4 regions of the Cohnella boryungensis genome follow, and region 4 is predicted to be linked to each of the others. Evidence: riboswitches for the same ligand, from Rfam matches in the RefSeq annotation. Region 4 holds a riboswitch; each other region holds the start of a gene.
What was found. A riboswitch is a leader RNA that binds a small molecule or an ion and turns the genes downstream of it on or off. The one in region 4 is predicted to bind cyclic di-GMP.
Positions count from the first base shown of each region.

Region 1 (4,213 bases), on a different contig from region 4:
GCAGCTGTCGCATATCCATGTTTGCACCCTCCTCTTATACCTAAAAGGTATAGATAACCGACAAAACAGATATTATCAATATACTTAACGCTTTGGTATCATTCAACTATATACACAGCGGGCTATTATTAAAGGAGAAGATGTTGAAATGAGTTATTCCATCTCGATCGAGCGGACGAGCGCTCTTAAGCAGAAGCCGGATTTCTCCCAGCTGGGCTTCGGCAAGTATTTTACCGACCATATGTTTATCGTGGAGTACGATGACGGAGAGGGATGGCACGACGCCAGAATCGTTCCGTATCAGCCGATCTCGCTGGACCCGGCCGCTAAAGTGTTCCATTACGGACAGACGGTATTCGAAGGGATGAAGGCGTATAAGGATGCCGAGGGCAAGGTGGCTCTCTTCCGTCCCTTCAAGAATCTGCAAAGGCTCAATCGCTCTAACGACCGCCTGAGCATCCCGGCTATAGACGAGGGATTGGCCCTGGAAGCGTTGAAGCAGCTCGTAACCATCGACGAATCGTGGATACCGACAGAGGAAGGAACGTCTCTGTACATTCGGCCTTTTGTGATCTCGACCCAGGCCGCGCTCGGGGTTTCTCCCTCGGAGAAATACTTGTTTATGATCATTATGTCTCCGGTGGGCGCATATTACCGCGAGGGGATTAATCCGGTCAGCATTTATGTGGAGCCCCAATATGTGCGGGCCGTTCCCGGAGGGGTGGGCAACGCCAAGACGGGCGGCAATTACGCTTCGGGACTTAAGGCGCAGGAGGAAGCGTCCGACAAGGGCTATTCCCAGGTGCTCTGGCTGGACGGGGTTCATCGCAAGTATATAGAAGAAGTCGGCAGCATGAACGTCTTCTTCAAGCTCGCGGACAAGGTCGTGACGCCGGCGTTAAGCGGCAGCATTCTGGACGGCGTGACGCGCGACTCGGTCATTCAATTATTGAAATACTGGAACATTGAGGTGGAAGAGAGAGCCATCTCGATCGACGAGCTTGTCGAAGCCTACCGCAACGGCACGCTGGAGGAAGCCTTCGGCACAGGAACGGCCGCGGTCATCTCGCCTGTCGGCGAGTTGAATTGGCAGGGCGAGAGACTTATCCTGAACGGCGGACAGACAGGGCCGCTGGCCGCGAAGCTGTACGGCTTCGTGACGGGGGTTCAACGCGGGGCCGTCGAGGATCCGTTCGGCTGGCTGCTTAAGCTGTAGAATCGTTCATTCGAGCCGATCGCGGAGGAAATGACATTTATCGATAAACTTCTTGATAAAAGTAAGACCATAGTCTTATAATTAAATCGGATCGTTTATGCATAAAGACATGGTTGACTATATAAATAAACAATTTGATTGACACAACAACGAGACGCATGCACGAAAAGGCAAACCTTTTGAAAGAAAGGGACGCAAAGCTATGGGCCTAAGGAACTGAAGTTCTATGGTCGCCAAGCTACCGAATGGGGCGTTAGGCATCTTCCATTCGGAGGGTGTCTTTTTTATTGGTCCCAGCTTGCTTTTCGAGAGGTGTAGATTTTGAAGAAACAGATAACCGAGTCAGAGCTGCGTACGTTGATTCATCAATTGAACATTGATCGCGACGACGATTCTTCGGAGGAAGAGCCCGCAGATCCGCCTCTCAAGCAGGACGGATCCATTCGCATTCGCAATCAGCAGATTTCGGTTCAAGACCCGACGGGGGGCGGAGAATACGCCATTATCTACCCGATGAGCCCGGTTAAGCTGTATGTCAACGATGAGGAAGTGCTTTGGGAATCTCCGGTGAAGGCGACCGATCGGGTAACCTGGAAGGTCGAGGAGCAGCCTTTGTTTGAGATTACGATCAGCGAGGACAAGCTGTTCGCTTACTTGCTCGTGCATGCGAGAGAGCGCTATGCGACTACGCTCGTGGATGCGGGACCCGCTCAGCGGGTAATCGTTAGGGCGCAGGATGACGAGAATCTGGTGCTGAAGACAGTGCAGCTAGCGGATGTCGTGTCCAAGCTGGAAGCGATGTCGATTAAAGCGAGAATCGAGTTCGCCGCCATCCAGCAGGAGCTGCTGGAGCCGACATACAAACCGATTGTCGTAGCCAGCGGCAAGGAGCCGGTGGAGGGCCAGGATGCCCGCCTGGAGATTTACTTTCCTCAGCAGGTGACGAGCGAGTTTTTCGAGGTTGAGGGCTCGATCGATTATCGTAACCATCTGCGTATTCCCACGGTCCAGAAGGGCGAGGTCATGGCGCGAAAAATTCCGATGCAGGAAGGCACCGCAGGCTACGATGTGCTCGGCAATCTGTCGCTGCCTACTCCGCCGAAGGACATCTTCATCATGGGAAAGCCGAATGTGGAGCTGACGCCTGACGGAGTCGTCATCGCCAAAGCGCAAGGAAGGCCGAGAGTGACCGGCGGCAAAATCAAAACCTTCGACGTGTCGACCGCTTACGTCATTTCCGGCAATGTGGACATTGCGACCGGGAACATCGTCTTCTCGGGAGACGTGCTCGTTTACGGCGACGTTACGGATAATATGATCATCGAATCGCTGGGCAACGTCTATGTGTACGGCAATGTCTATAATTCGACGATAACGGCTACCGGAAGCATCAACGTAAGGGGCAACGCCATTGCCAGCAAGCTGTATTCCGGCTATTTCGGCGTACTGTTCAATCGGCTCTATCATACGTCGAAGCTGCTGTGCGACTACATCGAGAAGCTGCTGTCCGCTTCCAGAATGCTGGAGCAAGCCTTGGAGGCCAAGAGACAGAGCGTACGCTATGGGCAGATCGTCCAGCTTCTTCTGGAAACGAAGATGAAAGAGATCGTTCCGGCCATTAAAGAGCTTCATGTCGTAATCTCCAACATTCAGCACATCAAGCAGGCGGAATACGAGAGGCTTAAGGAATTGTCGCTTATATTCTCGCAGCCTACCCAACTGATAGAATCGGCCACCTATGAGTACGTGCAGAGCTTTCTCGCCTTGCTGCAGGATACCCATAAAGAGGTGGCGAGAATGCAGGAGGAGAACGTGGAGATCAGTATCAGCCAAAGCCAGAACAGCCAGCTGAAGTCGAACGGTGACATCGTGGTTCATCGCGACGGGGTGCTGCTGTGCGAGCTGTTCTCGGCCCGGAACATCGTGTTTCACTCAAGCCATTCGATCTGCAGAGGCTCCCGTCTGGAAGCCGGGGACAGCATTCAAGCGAAAATCATTGGCGGGCAGACGGGGGCGAACTCCATCCTTAAGGCCAAGCGTAAGATTCAGGTAACGAAGATGTACTCGGGCAGAGTGTGCATCGGAAAATACTGCAAGGATATATTCGAGCCCATCGATCAAACCACCTTCGACATTCAGATGCTCAAGAGGAATGAATAGAAGGCCGAGAGAACAAATTTCGCATAACGAACAGTGCTTGGTGGGGTGGACATGCCGCTTTCGCGACAGAAATCGTACATAGGAATGCGAGTTAACAAAAATATATATAACGACCAGGGAACTCTGATCGTTCCGATCATGCGGGTGCTGACGGATAAGGAGGTTCAATTGCTGAATCGGCAAGGGGTAGCGTTGTCCGATCAGGATGTTGAACCGGTTTCGCTTGTCCATCTTGTGGAATCGACCATCCGGGAGGTTCGGGAGCTGTTCATGTTCGCCAAGCAAACGGATCGAATTCCGTATGAGGATGTGCAGAGCAAGATCATTCCCGTCATTCTGTTCATGAGCAATCATCCGAATTTGAATCAGATTCTCTTCTATCTCGAGGTTCACGACGAGTATGTCTATCGGCACAGCATCGCTGTAGCTCTGCTGTCCAAGCTGATCGGCAAAGCGCGGGGCCTGAACGACAAGCAAACGCTGGAGCTGATGACGGCGGGCTTCCTTCACGATATCGGAAAATCGCGAATTCCCGGCGCGATTCTCAACAAGCCGGGGAGGTTGACGGAGGAGGAGTTCGCCATCGTGAAGGAGCACACGCTTCACGGCTTCGAGATTCTGAAAAACTCGGAGGGCTTGCCCGAACGCCATGCCTACGTGGCGCTTCAGCATCATGAGCGCGAGGACGGCAGCGGTTATCCGTTCGGTCTGAAGGCGGACCAGATCGACGTGTACAGCAAGATCGTCGCCGTGGCCGACGTCTTCCATGCCATGGTGTCCAAGCGGGTCTACAAGAGTCCGCTCCCGCTTTATCAGGTGCTGAAGGAATTGGCGGCT
Region 1 is NZ_JBHSED010000013.1:346,547-350,759, reverse strand. It holds gene ACFO1S_RS09350 (LysR family transcriptional regulator) at 1-19, opposite strand, end outside; gene ACFO1S_RS09345 (branched-chain amino acid aminotransferase) at 149-1,216, shown strand; cyclic di-GMP riboswitch class I at 1,376-1,462, shown strand; gene ACFO1S_RS09340 (flagellar assembly protein A) at 1,538-3,376, shown strand; gene ACFO1S_RS09335 (HD-GYP domain-containing protein) at 3,461-4,213, shown strand, end outside.
Region 1: another riboswitch for cyclic di-GMP. It lies ahead of ACFO1S_RS09340 (flagellar assembly protein A); the one in region 4 lies ahead of ACFO1S_RS04545 (transglutaminase-like domain-containing protein).

Region 2 (4,213 bases), on a different contig from region 4:
TTGAAGAGCAGTCCAAGCAACTTCCTTATTTAAGCCAGGTGAGCAAGGAACGCACCTTCAGTTATGCTCAGATCAAGGCAACGATACACAATAATGGCTTGATGAGTAAGGTTATCCCGTTCGTTCTCTTCTTGATCGAAGCGATTATTTTATTCCTCGCCATGTCGAGGATAATCGATTCTCAAAGAAATCAAGTGGGTATTATGAAGGCTTTGGGTGTACACAACAGAAGCATCATGCTTCATTACATGGGATACCCCGTGCTCGTAAGTATTATCGGCTCCATCCTGGGATTTGTAATTGCCGAATTTGTATTTGTGCCGTTAGTCACCGCATCGAATGCAAAAGCCTACTCTCTGCCCGGCATTCAATTCACGCTGTCTTGGTTATCGATCATTCCCCCCATCCTTTTCTCGAGTGTTTTTGGAATGCTATCCTGTTACTTAAGCGGGAGAGCCCTATTAAAGGAACGTGCGGCACAGGCGATGCGTCCCAAACCGCCAAAGAAGACGAAAAAGCTATTCATAGAAAGAGTTCCGGGGATTTGGAGTGCGATTTCCTACAGCTACAAGCTGATTCTGAGAAATATATTCCTGAACAAACAGAAAGCTTTAGCGAGCTCAGTTGGCGTTGCTGTAAGCACGGTTTTAATCATAACCGCTTTTGGCACACAAACCTCCTTGCAGAAAGTAGCTGACCAAGTTGAAGACGTATATACCTATGATTTAAGAGTAGATTATAAGATCGGAGCCTCTTCTGATACGGCAGAAGTCCCCTCCGGGATTAAAAATCGTTATTCTTTATCCACCTTTCCTGTTGAGTTCATCCACGAGGATGAGAAAGAAAATGCTACCTTAGTCGTTACGGAAAAAGAAAACAATCTCATTCATTTCTTCGATGACAAGGAGAACAGGATCGCTTTGGCGGATAATGGCGTGCTAGTCCCCCAATCTTACGCCGACAATTATCGGATTAGAGAAGGGGATACCATCCAATTAAAGTTCACGTCGCCGGAGCTTAAAAATAAAACGGTAGATATGAAGGTATTAAAAATAACGACACAGTATTCGAATCCGTCGTTCTACGTCACCCCCGATTATTTGGAGAGCTTTGGGCTGGAGTACAGTCCAACCTCGCTTGTAGTCGAAGCCAATAGCTCTACAGATCTTATAAGCGTTCGCAGCTTCTTTGAACAAGATCAATATGTAGATACGATATCAGATAAGAATTACCTTAAGAAAACAGCTCAATATATTTTGAAGCAAAACAGCTTCATATTTATCATGTTTATCGTCAGTGCCGTCGTTCTCTCTTTTGGCGCGATCTATACGATCTCTTCCATTAACATATATGAAAGGAATCGCGAGCTTGCAACCCTTAAAGTACTAGGCTATCAAAAATATAAAATAAACAGGCTTATATTTACGGAAAACCTCATCCTGACCGCCTTTGCGGTAATTGCGGCTTTGCCGATAAGCGGCTATGTATACAGCTTTGTTGTTCAGGCACTGTCTAGTACCCATCAACAAATCCCGGATAAATTAAATATATTCGTACTTGCGGTCTCGGTTAGTCTAGCCTTCATGCTTACCATTCTGTCTAGCTTATTGCTAAGAAGAAAAGTAACGAAAATCAATATGATCGAGTCTTTGAAGAGTGTGGAATAGTGGGGGAATTGAGGGAGTAGCTTGATATTTCTGAAGAATGAATCCTTATAGGACTTAAGGGGATTAAGCCATTTCGTGTGCTTAACCCCTTTTTTATTTGAAATTATGTCCTAAGGCAACACATTTTATAACTTTAGTCTCAGAATACAGAATAATTTAGAAGATACAAAAAGGAGAAACGTGGAAAATGTCGAATTTCTGAGAGGGTAAATATTCCTAAGTATACTAAATCAACCTTTTAATCAAGGCCATTTGAACTGAAAAAGGCAAACCTGTTCGAAAGACAGGGACGCAAAGCCACGGACCTTAGGCATCGGTCGAAAGACTGATTGCTATGGCAGCCGGGTTGCCTGCTCTAGTGGTCTTTTTATTTTTTCTCCAATGTCCTATTTCAACCATAAAAGGGGAATTATGAAATGGAAATTCGATTCGTATCCAGATTGGCTAAGGTATTATGTTTCGTCTTGCTTGTAGAATTCATCGTTCCTTTATTATGGAGTTCTCCGACTTATGCATCGTCCGCATCGCCGGATGTCAGCATTCAGTTCAGGTCGCCATTAGCCCCTGCAACGGGTGCGTACATACCCGATTACGGGGAACCTTACGGAGAACGGAACGGATACACGTACGGATGGAACTTCGATCATACTCCCTATTCGGTCAATGAGGCCGTATACGGTTCTTCGTTGCTGGATTCAGCTATCGGCATACAAGCCGGAGGGCAATGGGAAATTGCATTGCCTGCTGGCAGCTATGAGGTAGAAATCAGCGTAGGCCATGCCGTGTATGGCAGTACCACTACGCTCCAGGTAGAGAATGTGACGTTCTGGGATCACGCCGAGCTCCCGGCCGGCGGACTGGACAAAGTGAAGAAGCGCGTTCAATTGAACGACGGCAGATTAACCCTGAAGGGAGATCAAGCTAGCCCTTCGGCCTTCATCCATACGATAGAGATCACGAAGGACGTTCTGGCTAATCGTCCGACGCCGTTGCCTTATATCGGGTTGCCTGCGGAGATAAACAAGGTGCCCGGAGACAAGATTATTTTGTCCGGCTCGCAACGCAATGAACACAATGCCATTCCGTCCGTCAGAGTGAAAGAGCTGGGTCAGGCTATTGATAACTATATGAATGAACAAATATCGGTAATGGAACAACGAATTGCTACGATGGAGCAACAGGCCGAATCCTGTGCGGGTTGCAATGCCAGCGACCTGGAATCGGCGATTCTCCGCAGTCCGAACGAATACGTCGTGATGAAAGCGGGGCATCTGAATCTGGATGCTTCCGCGACGTTTGGCTCGCCATCCAAGCCAGTCTTTCTTATCTTGGACGGTTTGAATACGAACCGGAATCTAACTCTTACCGTATACGGAACGTTGGCGGTTAAGGGAAATCTGAACGCGAATACGAATCTGACGCTGCACCTGAATGCACCCGATCAACCGGCAGCAGCCGAAAAAGGGGATATATGGGTCGGGGGTTCGCTTCATTTGAATAACAATTCCGCTGTGCGAGTGGCAGGCGATTTTATAGCGGGAAGTCTTATCTATAACAACGGCCAATTGAACGTCCAGGCCGATCGGCTTCTTGTTGCCGACAGTATGCATATTAACACCCAGGTAGATATGACCATTGCACAGGAAATGCTCGTTGGCAGTTTGGTATCGAATAACCAAACGGCGAACATCAGAGTAAGCACAGGCGATGTATTCATTCGCGACGATATTCACGTTAATAATCATTTGAGCATTCAGACCGGAGGCGTCGTTGCGATCGGCGGCAGCATCACGGCGAATCAGAAACCGACCATCGCCACCGGCACCAGCGTGGTCGGCCAAACGAAATTGCATTACAGGGTCAACGGATTGCTCGCAGAGTATTATACTGAACCGAATTTGACTGGCGATCTATTCATCGTGGTGGACGAGAACGTAAATGTGAGCAACAAACTGCCGATTGCCAAGCCTGGTCTTAACGACGGCAATATGTCGGTGAGATGGACGGGGCAAATTACTCCTTATTTCACCGAGATGTACGAATTCGAAATGGATGTTCGCGGCGGGGTCAAGCTGTGGGTGAACGGCGTGCTTCTTATAGACAAATGGGAGGCAACGGGGAACGGCAAGTATTCCGGATCGCTTGCGCTTGAAGCCGGAGTCGATTATGACCTTCGTCTCGAATATGCCAATCGCGGGGGACAGCCTCAAGCGATCTTGAATTGGGCCAGCGAGTCCGGGACGAAGGAGGTCGTGCCGCAGAGCCAATTGTCGCCGTTCGCGATGCCGATGCTGACGGCGACCGCGACGGAGAACCTCGTGAATATCGCATGGACGACCGCCTTCAATGCGACCGATTACGAGTTAGAGGTAGATGGGATCATCTACTCGTTGGGCAACCAAGCCGCCTATACCCACGCTCCGCTGGAACCGGGCACTTTGCATAAGTATAGAGTCAGAGCGATCAACGGCGATATTAAAGGAGTTTGGTCGATTCTGCAAGAGGTGTGGACGTTACCGGATGTACCAGCCAATATACTGCTTCAA
Region 2 is NZ_JBHSED010000036.1:100,962-105,174, forward strand. It holds gene ACFO1S_RS17415 (ABC transporter permease) at 1-1,667, shown strand, start outside; cyclic di-GMP riboswitch class I at 1,923-2,021, shown strand; gene ACFO1S_RS17420 (fibronectin type III domain-containing protein) at 2,084-4,213, shown strand, end outside.
Region 2: another riboswitch for cyclic di-GMP. It lies ahead of ACFO1S_RS17420 (fibronectin type III domain-containing protein); the one in region 4 lies ahead of ACFO1S_RS04545 (transglutaminase-like domain-containing protein).

Region 3 (4,213 bases), on a different contig from region 4:
ATAGAATTACGACGACTCACAAGGTTTATTTGGCCTTTCACTTTATTATGATGCTGTGGCCGCTCGGGCAATTTTCGGTAAAGCTTACGGACTTCCCCGACGTTCAATTGTTTTTGATCAACCTGTCGTTCGTGGCTATGGGGATGCTCGGACCGGGATGGCTTTTCTTCGTCTTCTTCCTGACGAACAGGTCGCTGCAGTTGAAGGGCCTTCGAGTATTCGCTTATATCGTTCCTGCGGCGCTTTGCGTAGTGGCGGCATTGTGGAACCCCGACGGACTATTCATGACCCCCGTCGGGGACAATTACGTTGAGCGGGTATACGGGCCGTTGTTCTGGCTGCTCGTGCTCGTCCAATTCGCTTACCTGTTCGTGGCGCTGATGAACATGTTCCATGCGCTGAAAACGGTCAGTTCCATTAACTTGCGCAAGCAACTTGCAACCGCTTTAATCGGCATGTTCGTGCTGACGGGATTCGGCCTGCTCGATGTGATGGTGAACGTGCTGCTTACGGAATGGCTGCCCGTGATCCCCGGAATGCTGGCGCTCGGCATTCTGCTGTCCGATCTCTGCTTCGTCATCGCCATCTATCGCTATGGCATGCTGGACATTCTCAGTCTCGCCCAAAGGGATATCATCGATCATATGACGACCGGCGTCATCGTGGTGGACGAGAACGACAAGGTGCTCGAAGTGAACCGCGGCGCTTCTCCGCTGGTGCAGGTTGTGCAGGGGGAAACGTTCGAGATGGAGAGATTTCTGGCTCCGCTTCAGGTGAGGGGCGAGGTCTACGAGTTTCTATATCGCTACAACAATCATCCGCAAGAGAAAATGCAAATGGAGTTCTCCATGCAGGACCCCGTCGGCCGGCATATTTCGATTCAAATCTCGCCGGTGCTGGACAATCGAAAAACCTTGCTCGGCCGCATTATTACGTTTCATGACGTCAGCGAGCTTCGCAAGCTGGTCGTGGAGATGAATCGCAAGAACGAGGCGCTGCACGAGCGGAACCTGGAGCTGATCACGATTCAGGAGGAGCTGTTCCGGGTCAACCAGAAGCTGGAGCAAATGGCCGTCACGGATGGGCTGACCGGATGCTTCAACCGCCGGTACCTGATGCAGCAGCTGGAGCATGAAGTGCTGCTGAATATGAGATATCAGATTCCATTCTCCATCTTCCTGTTCGATATCGATCATTTTAAGCAAATCAACGACAAATACGGTCATCTCGTCGGGGACGAGGTCATTCGCAGCACGGCCAACATCGTTCGTTCGATGCTGCGCAGGACGGACATTCTGGCGCGCTATGGGGGCGAGGAGTTTACGGTATATTTGCCTCATACCAATCGCGAGCAATCCGAGCTGCTTGCAGAAAAAATCATGCAGGCCGTGGGGGAGAATCGCGTAGATGCGGGTTCGGAGAAGGTTCATGTGACGATCAGCATGGGGGTTCTGTCCGAATCTAGCGAGGATTTGCGGTTCAACGATCCGAAGGAATACTTGCGCGAGGTGTTCTCCAGCGCGGATTCCGCCCTGTATAAAGCGAAGAACGAAGGACGCAACCGCGTCGTGATGGCCCTATAACGAACGGGGAGGGTAGGGGCTGTCCGGCCAAAAAAGAAGTTACGTCCCTTGTCGAAATATGGTACAATCGACGCAACAGACAATGTGATCGAGGCAAGGGCAAACTTGCTGAAAAGCAGGGACGCAAAGCTACAGGGTCTAATGTCCACAGGACGATGACAGCCTGGCTGCCGGTTGTCCCTACATGGATGAATCAGGCGAAACAGGCTGTCCCTATCGGGATGTGCCTGTTTTTTGGTATCAGGATCAAGCAGAACGAAAGGTGGTTGTGGCGGAAATGTCTCAAGCAGGCGACAACAATACCGGATTATCCGATCTGGAAAAGGATTTGCTGCCATTAAACGTGCTGCTGCACTGCCGAACCGTCGTAGAAGGAAAAAACTTCGTTACTACCGGCGTCATGACCCATGTGGAAGGCGAGCTGTTCGAGGTAGAGCTGCATGAATTTGACCAGTTCGAGCTGGGAGAGCCCGTCAAGCTGACGGTGTATTCCCCGGCGGGCATCCAACCGATGTCTTCGATCGTCTTCGCCAAATACGAGGGAGCGATCGCGGTTCTCCAGCCGCCTGACATGCATAAGCGCTTTAAGGAGAGGCGCGAGCATCCCCGGGTCGACATCGAGGGCAGCGCCGAGATCGTGAGAATATTGAACGCGGCGGGGGAAGAGATGCCGCTCGGAGACTCCGTCAGCCTCGCCGTTCATGATATCAGCATCTCAGGGCTCAGCTTCTCCGGGCCGGAAGCCCCGCACTTTATGAACAAATCAAGGCTGACGGCCAGAGTGGAGATCGGATTTGCGTTCGAATGCGAGCTGGAGATTGTCCGGCGCGAGCGTCAGGATAATCTCCTCCATTGCGGGGCCAAAATGCACGTGCTCGAACCCGAGATGCTGCGTCCGCTCCGCGCCTTGATCCTGCGTCAGCAGGTTCAGAAGAACGCGAAGACGCGTCAAAGCATAGGCAAGAAACGTACATAGCCGGCACTGCCCGATCATCAGCAGACCGGCCGAGCACAAAGTTGGGCGAAGCGCTGGGAAGCTGTCCGGAGAGTCAAGCTCGAATGCCGCATACACTGGAGCAAAAGCGGCAAAGGAGTGATGAATGGATGGCAATCCTGTATCCTCCGCCACCCAAAGGAGACTCGAAGCGTTCCCGCGTTCTGAAGCGGATCAAGCTTTCTTCCAGGAGCAGGCGGATTATTAGCGGACCCACCTTTAGCCGATTGACCGTCGTTTGGGTTCAGAACAACGGCGTGCCGTTCGATACGACGGGATTTTTCGCCCGCCTCTCGCGGGGCGGCGTTCTGGTCAGCACGGCCAGCTTTGATCGTTTCGGAGTCGTTCGATTCAACAATATCCGCACGCTGACGAACGCCACGTTTACGATTAGAGTATTCAACTTCAATGGCGTGCTGTTCCGCACGCGCACCATTCCTGCGGGCGTGCAGACGTTCGCGATTATTGGCTGAGTTCCCGACATACAAGACGTTGAAAGAAGGGAAAGGCACCGCATGCGGCGCCTTTCCCTTCTTTGTCGGTATGGCGATCAGCCCCCGAAGGCGTCGCGAAAAGCTTTGGACAGCCGATCCCGGTCGACGCCCCACAGCTCGGCGATGTCGCCGCAGATTTCCTGATCCCACCAATCGGCGAGCAGCTTGCGATTGCTTCGGTTTTCCGCGATCCAGATCAGATGGCCGATTACCCGCTTGTAGTAAAGTTCCTCGGCTTGCCGAACGAGAGCTGCGGGAACGTGGCGCTTCAGCCTCTTGAGGGTGCGATAGAGCTCGTTGGAGCACGTTCTGCGGATGCTGCGAGGCGTCGGCAGGGCGGAGGAATGCTTTTCCTGAAACATCTTCAAAGGCTTCACCTGCCTTTCTTTTCCCACCTTATGCACAGGAAAAGAAAGAGGTCACCTTATTTATTGAACGACGAGATATCCGACCATCGGGCCTCCGGACTTCGGATCGGCATGCGTCTGACAGACGATAGAATAGATGCCGGCTTGTTCGGGAGTAAACCGGACGACCGTCGTTTTGCCTTTGTTGATAGTGCCGCTGATGTTAAGCCCCTCGATGACGAAAGGATGGGATTGCCCGTTGATACCCGAAATTCTCAGCTCAACGGGTACGCCCTTCTTGGCCACGACGGTGCCCGGAGAGAAGAGATACGTTTCCAGCTTTTTGCCGCTGTCGGAGGTTGCCGTGAATTCTCCGGTCACGAGATGGAACACCTGCGCGTTCTCGCCGATCGGCGCCGTGGCCGGCTTCGTCTGCTGCCAGCCGATATAAGCGCCGGCAAGGATCACTACTGCTGCAATTACTGCGTACAACTGAATTTTTTTGCGGTTCAGGATCACGATTTTATTCATCACGTTCGCTCCTCTTCAACTTTGTCCACCTATCGCAGTCTATGCCGGGGCCCGTCCGGTCATGACAAGCCTGCAACGATTTTGCGGGAAGTTCGTATAACTGGAAGAAAGCCGTGAAATTGTGCTAGAATGAAGACGGTTTATCAAGGGGGAGAAGGCGGGTTACATACGATGATGGATACATTGCACGAGTGGCTGGGGCAGCTTCTGACCTGGATGGAGAGCTTGGGGTATTGGGGCATTATTATCGGACTTGCCATTGAA
Region 3 is NZ_JBHSED010000020.1:23,217-27,429, reverse strand. It holds gene ACFO1S_RS12405 (histidine kinase N-terminal 7TM domain-containing diguanylate cyclase) at 1-1,583, shown strand, start outside; cyclic di-GMP riboswitch class I at 1,672-1,758, shown strand; gene ACFO1S_RS12400 (PilZ domain-containing protein) at 1,861-2,559, shown strand; gene ACFO1S_RS12395 (hypothetical protein) at 2,688-3,050, shown strand; gene ACFO1S_RS12390 (dehydrogenase) at 3,128-3,433, opposite strand; gene ACFO1S_RS12385 (cupredoxin domain-containing protein) at 3,500-3,949, opposite strand; gene uptA (undecaprenyl phosphate transporter UptA) at 4,121-4,213, shown strand, end outside.
Region 3: another riboswitch for cyclic di-GMP. It lies ahead of ACFO1S_RS12400 (PilZ domain-containing protein); the one in region 4 lies ahead of ACFO1S_RS04545 (transglutaminase-like domain-containing protein).

Region 4 (4,213 bases):
AAGCGGATACTTGATCGATCCGGATTACGGGACGGGAACAGGCAAAAGCATTCTGTTTCAGGACCCTGCAGTATCGTTCAATATTGTGAACAAAGTCATTCGCCAAGGCTTCGAGCTGGTTAAGGTGGACGCTGCCAATGCAGCGAAAAAATTAAAGGGAGCGACGTTCGAGCTACGTGATTCCGGTAATCATGTCGTTGACGTGCTGACGACGGGGGATGACGGTAGAATCGCGAAAGGCGATCTTCCGGCAGGCAATTATACCTTGGTCGAGACGGCTGCTCCGACCTTCTATGAATTGGACGCAACGCCGATTCCGTTTACGATTGTGGCCAACCAAACTGAGATCGTCAAGCTGAACAAGACAAACGTTCAGGGCACCGGCGGCAAGCTGGTTCTCACCAAGGTCGATGCCAAGGATCATAACACGCTATTGTCCGGGATCGAATTCGAGCTTCGTGATTCTACGAACGCTGTGATCGATCAAGGAACGACGGATGTCAACGGCGTCATCGAATTTACAAACCTGCCTTACGGCCTCTACACGTTGGTAGAGACAAAAGCGGACGGCTACGTGATCGAGAAAGCCGAAACGGAAGTCTCCGTTCACCAGCCTACAACGATGGTGATCATTGAGAACAAGGAAAATGATCGCTCAGTAAAATTAACGAAGTACAATGACAACAAAACACTGGCTCTTCCAGGCGCGATCTTCGAGCTGAGAGCACAAACCACGCAACTGGATACGAATATGAACTTCGTATACGAAGTTGTAACGGGCATCGATGTGTCCATGCTAACGACCGATGCGAACGGCGAGCTGTTCCTTCCGGACCTGCCGGTCAATAAGTATCGGTTGGTCGAAACCTTTGCGCCGAACGGCTACCATTTAGATAAGACGCCGGTTGAGTTTGAGATTAAGAAAACTCAAACCACAACTGTTCTCGTTGAGAAAACAAACGTCAGAATATCTGGCGGTGGAACTCCGGGTCCGGTAGATCCGGGACCAGGACCATCTCCGAGCCCATCTCCGAGCCCGGAACCGACACCGACACCGACGCCGAGCCCAGAGCCGACGCCGAGCCCGGAACCGACATCAAGTCCGGAACCGACGCCGAGCCCAGAGCCGACGCCAAGTCCAACGCCGTCCAAGGAAATTGAAGAAAAAACGCCAATCGACACTCCGGTTAAAGGCGAAGTCGATGTGCCGGAAGGCGGAAAAACAACGGTTGTCAAACAGCCGGAGCATGGGAAAGTAACCGTCACGCCTGACGGAAAGTGGACTTATACGCCAGACAAAGGCTATAAGGGCAAGGATTCCTTCACAATTAAAGTGATCGACAAAGACGGCAATGAAGAGGAAATCTTGGTGGAGATCGATGTCGAGGACGTGCCGCGCGGCGGTGTCGACACGGACGGCAAATCTCCTGCCAAAACCTTGCCTAAGACAGGCGAAGACAGCCCGCTGCCTCTGCAGCTTTCAGGCGTAGGTCTCGTACTCTTGGGGATCGTCTTCCTCAACCGCAAGAGATTGTTTCCTTCCAAAAAATAAACCAAATTAGAGAGAAAAATCTATGAAACCTGCCGAGATTCGGCAGGTTTTTCCTTGCATTTTGAGCCTTTTTGGGGTATTCTTTTAATAGAAAAGCAAGCTCGATAAATGGCAAACCTGTCGAAAGGCAGGGACGCAAAGCTAGAGGGCCTTCCCTTCTTGAAGGATGGCAGCCAGCTACCGAAAGTCTAGGCTTTTTTTGTTTTATACGAAAGCTTCACGATAACGGCAAACCTGCTGAAAGGCAGGGACGCAAAGCTAAAGGGCCTTTTCTTCCTCGGAAGATGGCAGCCAGCTACCGAAAGGGGTTTTCCCGATGTTGAGAAAAACAGGCAGAATGTTATTGGCCGCGATGGTTTTACTGGCCGCACTACCAACACTGGCATCCGCGAATGCGGGAAAGACGAGCGCTGAGCTCGATAAATCGGCTGTAGAGAAAGGCTCGATCGGCATTCGGTTGGGCAAGACGGATGCAATCGTGAAAGCCAAGGTAACAAAAGGCTCTGCAAGCTATACATACACCTTGACTCCGAACCAGGCTGGACGGACGTTCTGGTTGCCTACTCAGATGGGAGACGGGGAATACGAAATTGCCGTCTTGGAGAATGTCAGCGGCAATAAGTATCGGGCCATTCTTTCGGAGAAAGTCGCCGTGAAGGTAGCGAAGGTTACCGATGTCTACCTCAATTCAGTGCTCAATCTCGACTGGCAGGACGCTGACAAGGCCCAGGCCAAGGCGAAGGAATTAACGCGCGGCATTGAATCGGATGAACAGAAGGCTAAGCTCATCTACAATTACATCGTCGAAAGCGTTCGTTACGACAAGGAGCTGGCACGAACCGTAACCTCAGATTATGTACCGGATATTGACGCGACGCTCAAATCGGGAAAAGCAATTTGTTACGGATATGCTACGCTATATGCGGCAATGCTGCGCAGCTCCGGCATTCCAGCCAAGCTGGCCATGGGAAACAGCAAGCTGGTTGACGAATATCACGCTTGGAACGAAATTTATCTGGACGGCAAATGGGTCATCGTCGATACGACGGTAGATGCAGGACTCGCCAAAGGGAACAAAAAAATAACTTTCGAGAAAAAATCGAGCGATTATGATGCAATCAAATACTATTAATCTGCTAGGATGATAGCAATAATAAAGCCGGGATCGTTTTCTGATCCCGGCTTTTTGTTTCATGAAAGATGAGCTATTCTTCGGTTTTGACGGCATGAACGATCAATCTGTGGGTGGGGTTAACTAGCGGCTCGCAAGTAATTAACGTAAGCATGGCATCCTTTCCGTCGCTTTCCAATACGGAAAGATCAGTCGGCTCCACGACCTTGATTTCCGTTACGGTATAAGCGGCTTTGCCGTCTTTAAGCCGAATGTCGATTCGATCTCCGATTTCCATTTCGTTTAGACGATTGAAGAGACGGCCTGTAGTGCGTGCCCTGTGTGCGGCGATGGCCGAATTGCCGACTTCGCCGATCGCGGCCGTTTCCTTGAGATGACCGGCGCCGACTTTCATATTCTGCATCGTAGCGCCCTCCAGCACGGGCAGCTTCAGATCGATCTTGTCGATCTGAATAATGGCGATGGCGCCTTCGTCGACGGTCTCCTCTTCTTCCGCATTCGCAGGAACGTTCGCGACGGCCGCTTGTCCTGCCGCGCTACCGTCGAAGACAGCCGAGAGCCGGTCGTACTCCGAGCGTATTTTTGTTTGTTTGGCTGCCCGTTCAGGGCTTTGCTCCAGAGAATCGAGAAGCTGCTGCTGCTCCCGATCGTAAATATATTCACGAACTGAAGGGAACGCAAGCAGAATAACGCCTGCGACAATTAACACATAGGCAAAGATTTTGAATTTCATTTTATTCCTCCGTATCATTTCAATAATTTACCATATACGTATTTCTATGCAGGGAGGTTCATCCATGAAATAATACTCGTAGCAGCTGAACAAAAACTATACATAGGCTTTGTAAGAAATAATGCGTGGCGGCTGTACAGAATTTGTTCAGCGCGTCTTGTTAAACTATTTTTGTTTCAGACCTATAGTTATATTGGATCAGAACCGATATACTCAACTATAGTTCCCATAGACTAGTTTAATGGGTCTTTTGTATTATCTTGATTGGCTTTTTGGAAAAGGGGTATTTTTTCTCATGAGAATATCGTCAATCGTTCGCAAATATTGCCGAAAGAGCATCGTTGTGTGCCTATCATTGACTATGCTTACGGGCTGCGGCTTTTTTGGAGGGGAGAAGAAGGGGGACGAGCAAGCTGGCAACCAGTCAGAAGTCGTTCGCTACGAGGGCCCAATGAGCAAGGTTCTCCCCTACGTATACACGGCCCGCAAGGAATTGTCGCTTACCTTTAACGGAATGGCCGATAAGCAGACGATGGAGAAACTGCTGGATGAGTTGGACAAGTTCAACATTAAGGCTACCTTTTTCGTACCGGGCATGCGCGTGGCGGAAGAGCCGGATATCGCACAATTCATCGTATCCAGGGGTCATGAGATTGAAAACAACACATTAAGCCGACTGGACATGTCGAAGCTTAGCTACACGCAAATTCACAAGGAAATTCAGCTCAGCAATGAGATTATCAAGAAGGAAACCGGGAAGCTGCCCCGTTATTTGCGCACCAGATCGGGGGATTAT
Region 4 is NZ_JBHSED010000005.1:10,407-14,619, forward strand. It holds gene ACFO1S_RS04540 (SpaA isopeptide-forming pilin-related protein) at 1-1,552, shown strand, start outside; cyclic di-GMP riboswitch class I at 1,653-1,737, shown strand; cyclic di-GMP riboswitch class I at 1,770-1,855, shown strand; gene ACFO1S_RS04545 (transglutaminase-like domain-containing protein) at 1,869-2,684, shown strand; gene ACFO1S_RS04550 (class D sortase) at 2,758-3,417, opposite strand; gene ACFO1S_RS04555 (polysaccharide deacetylase family protein) at 3,713-4,213, shown strand, end outside.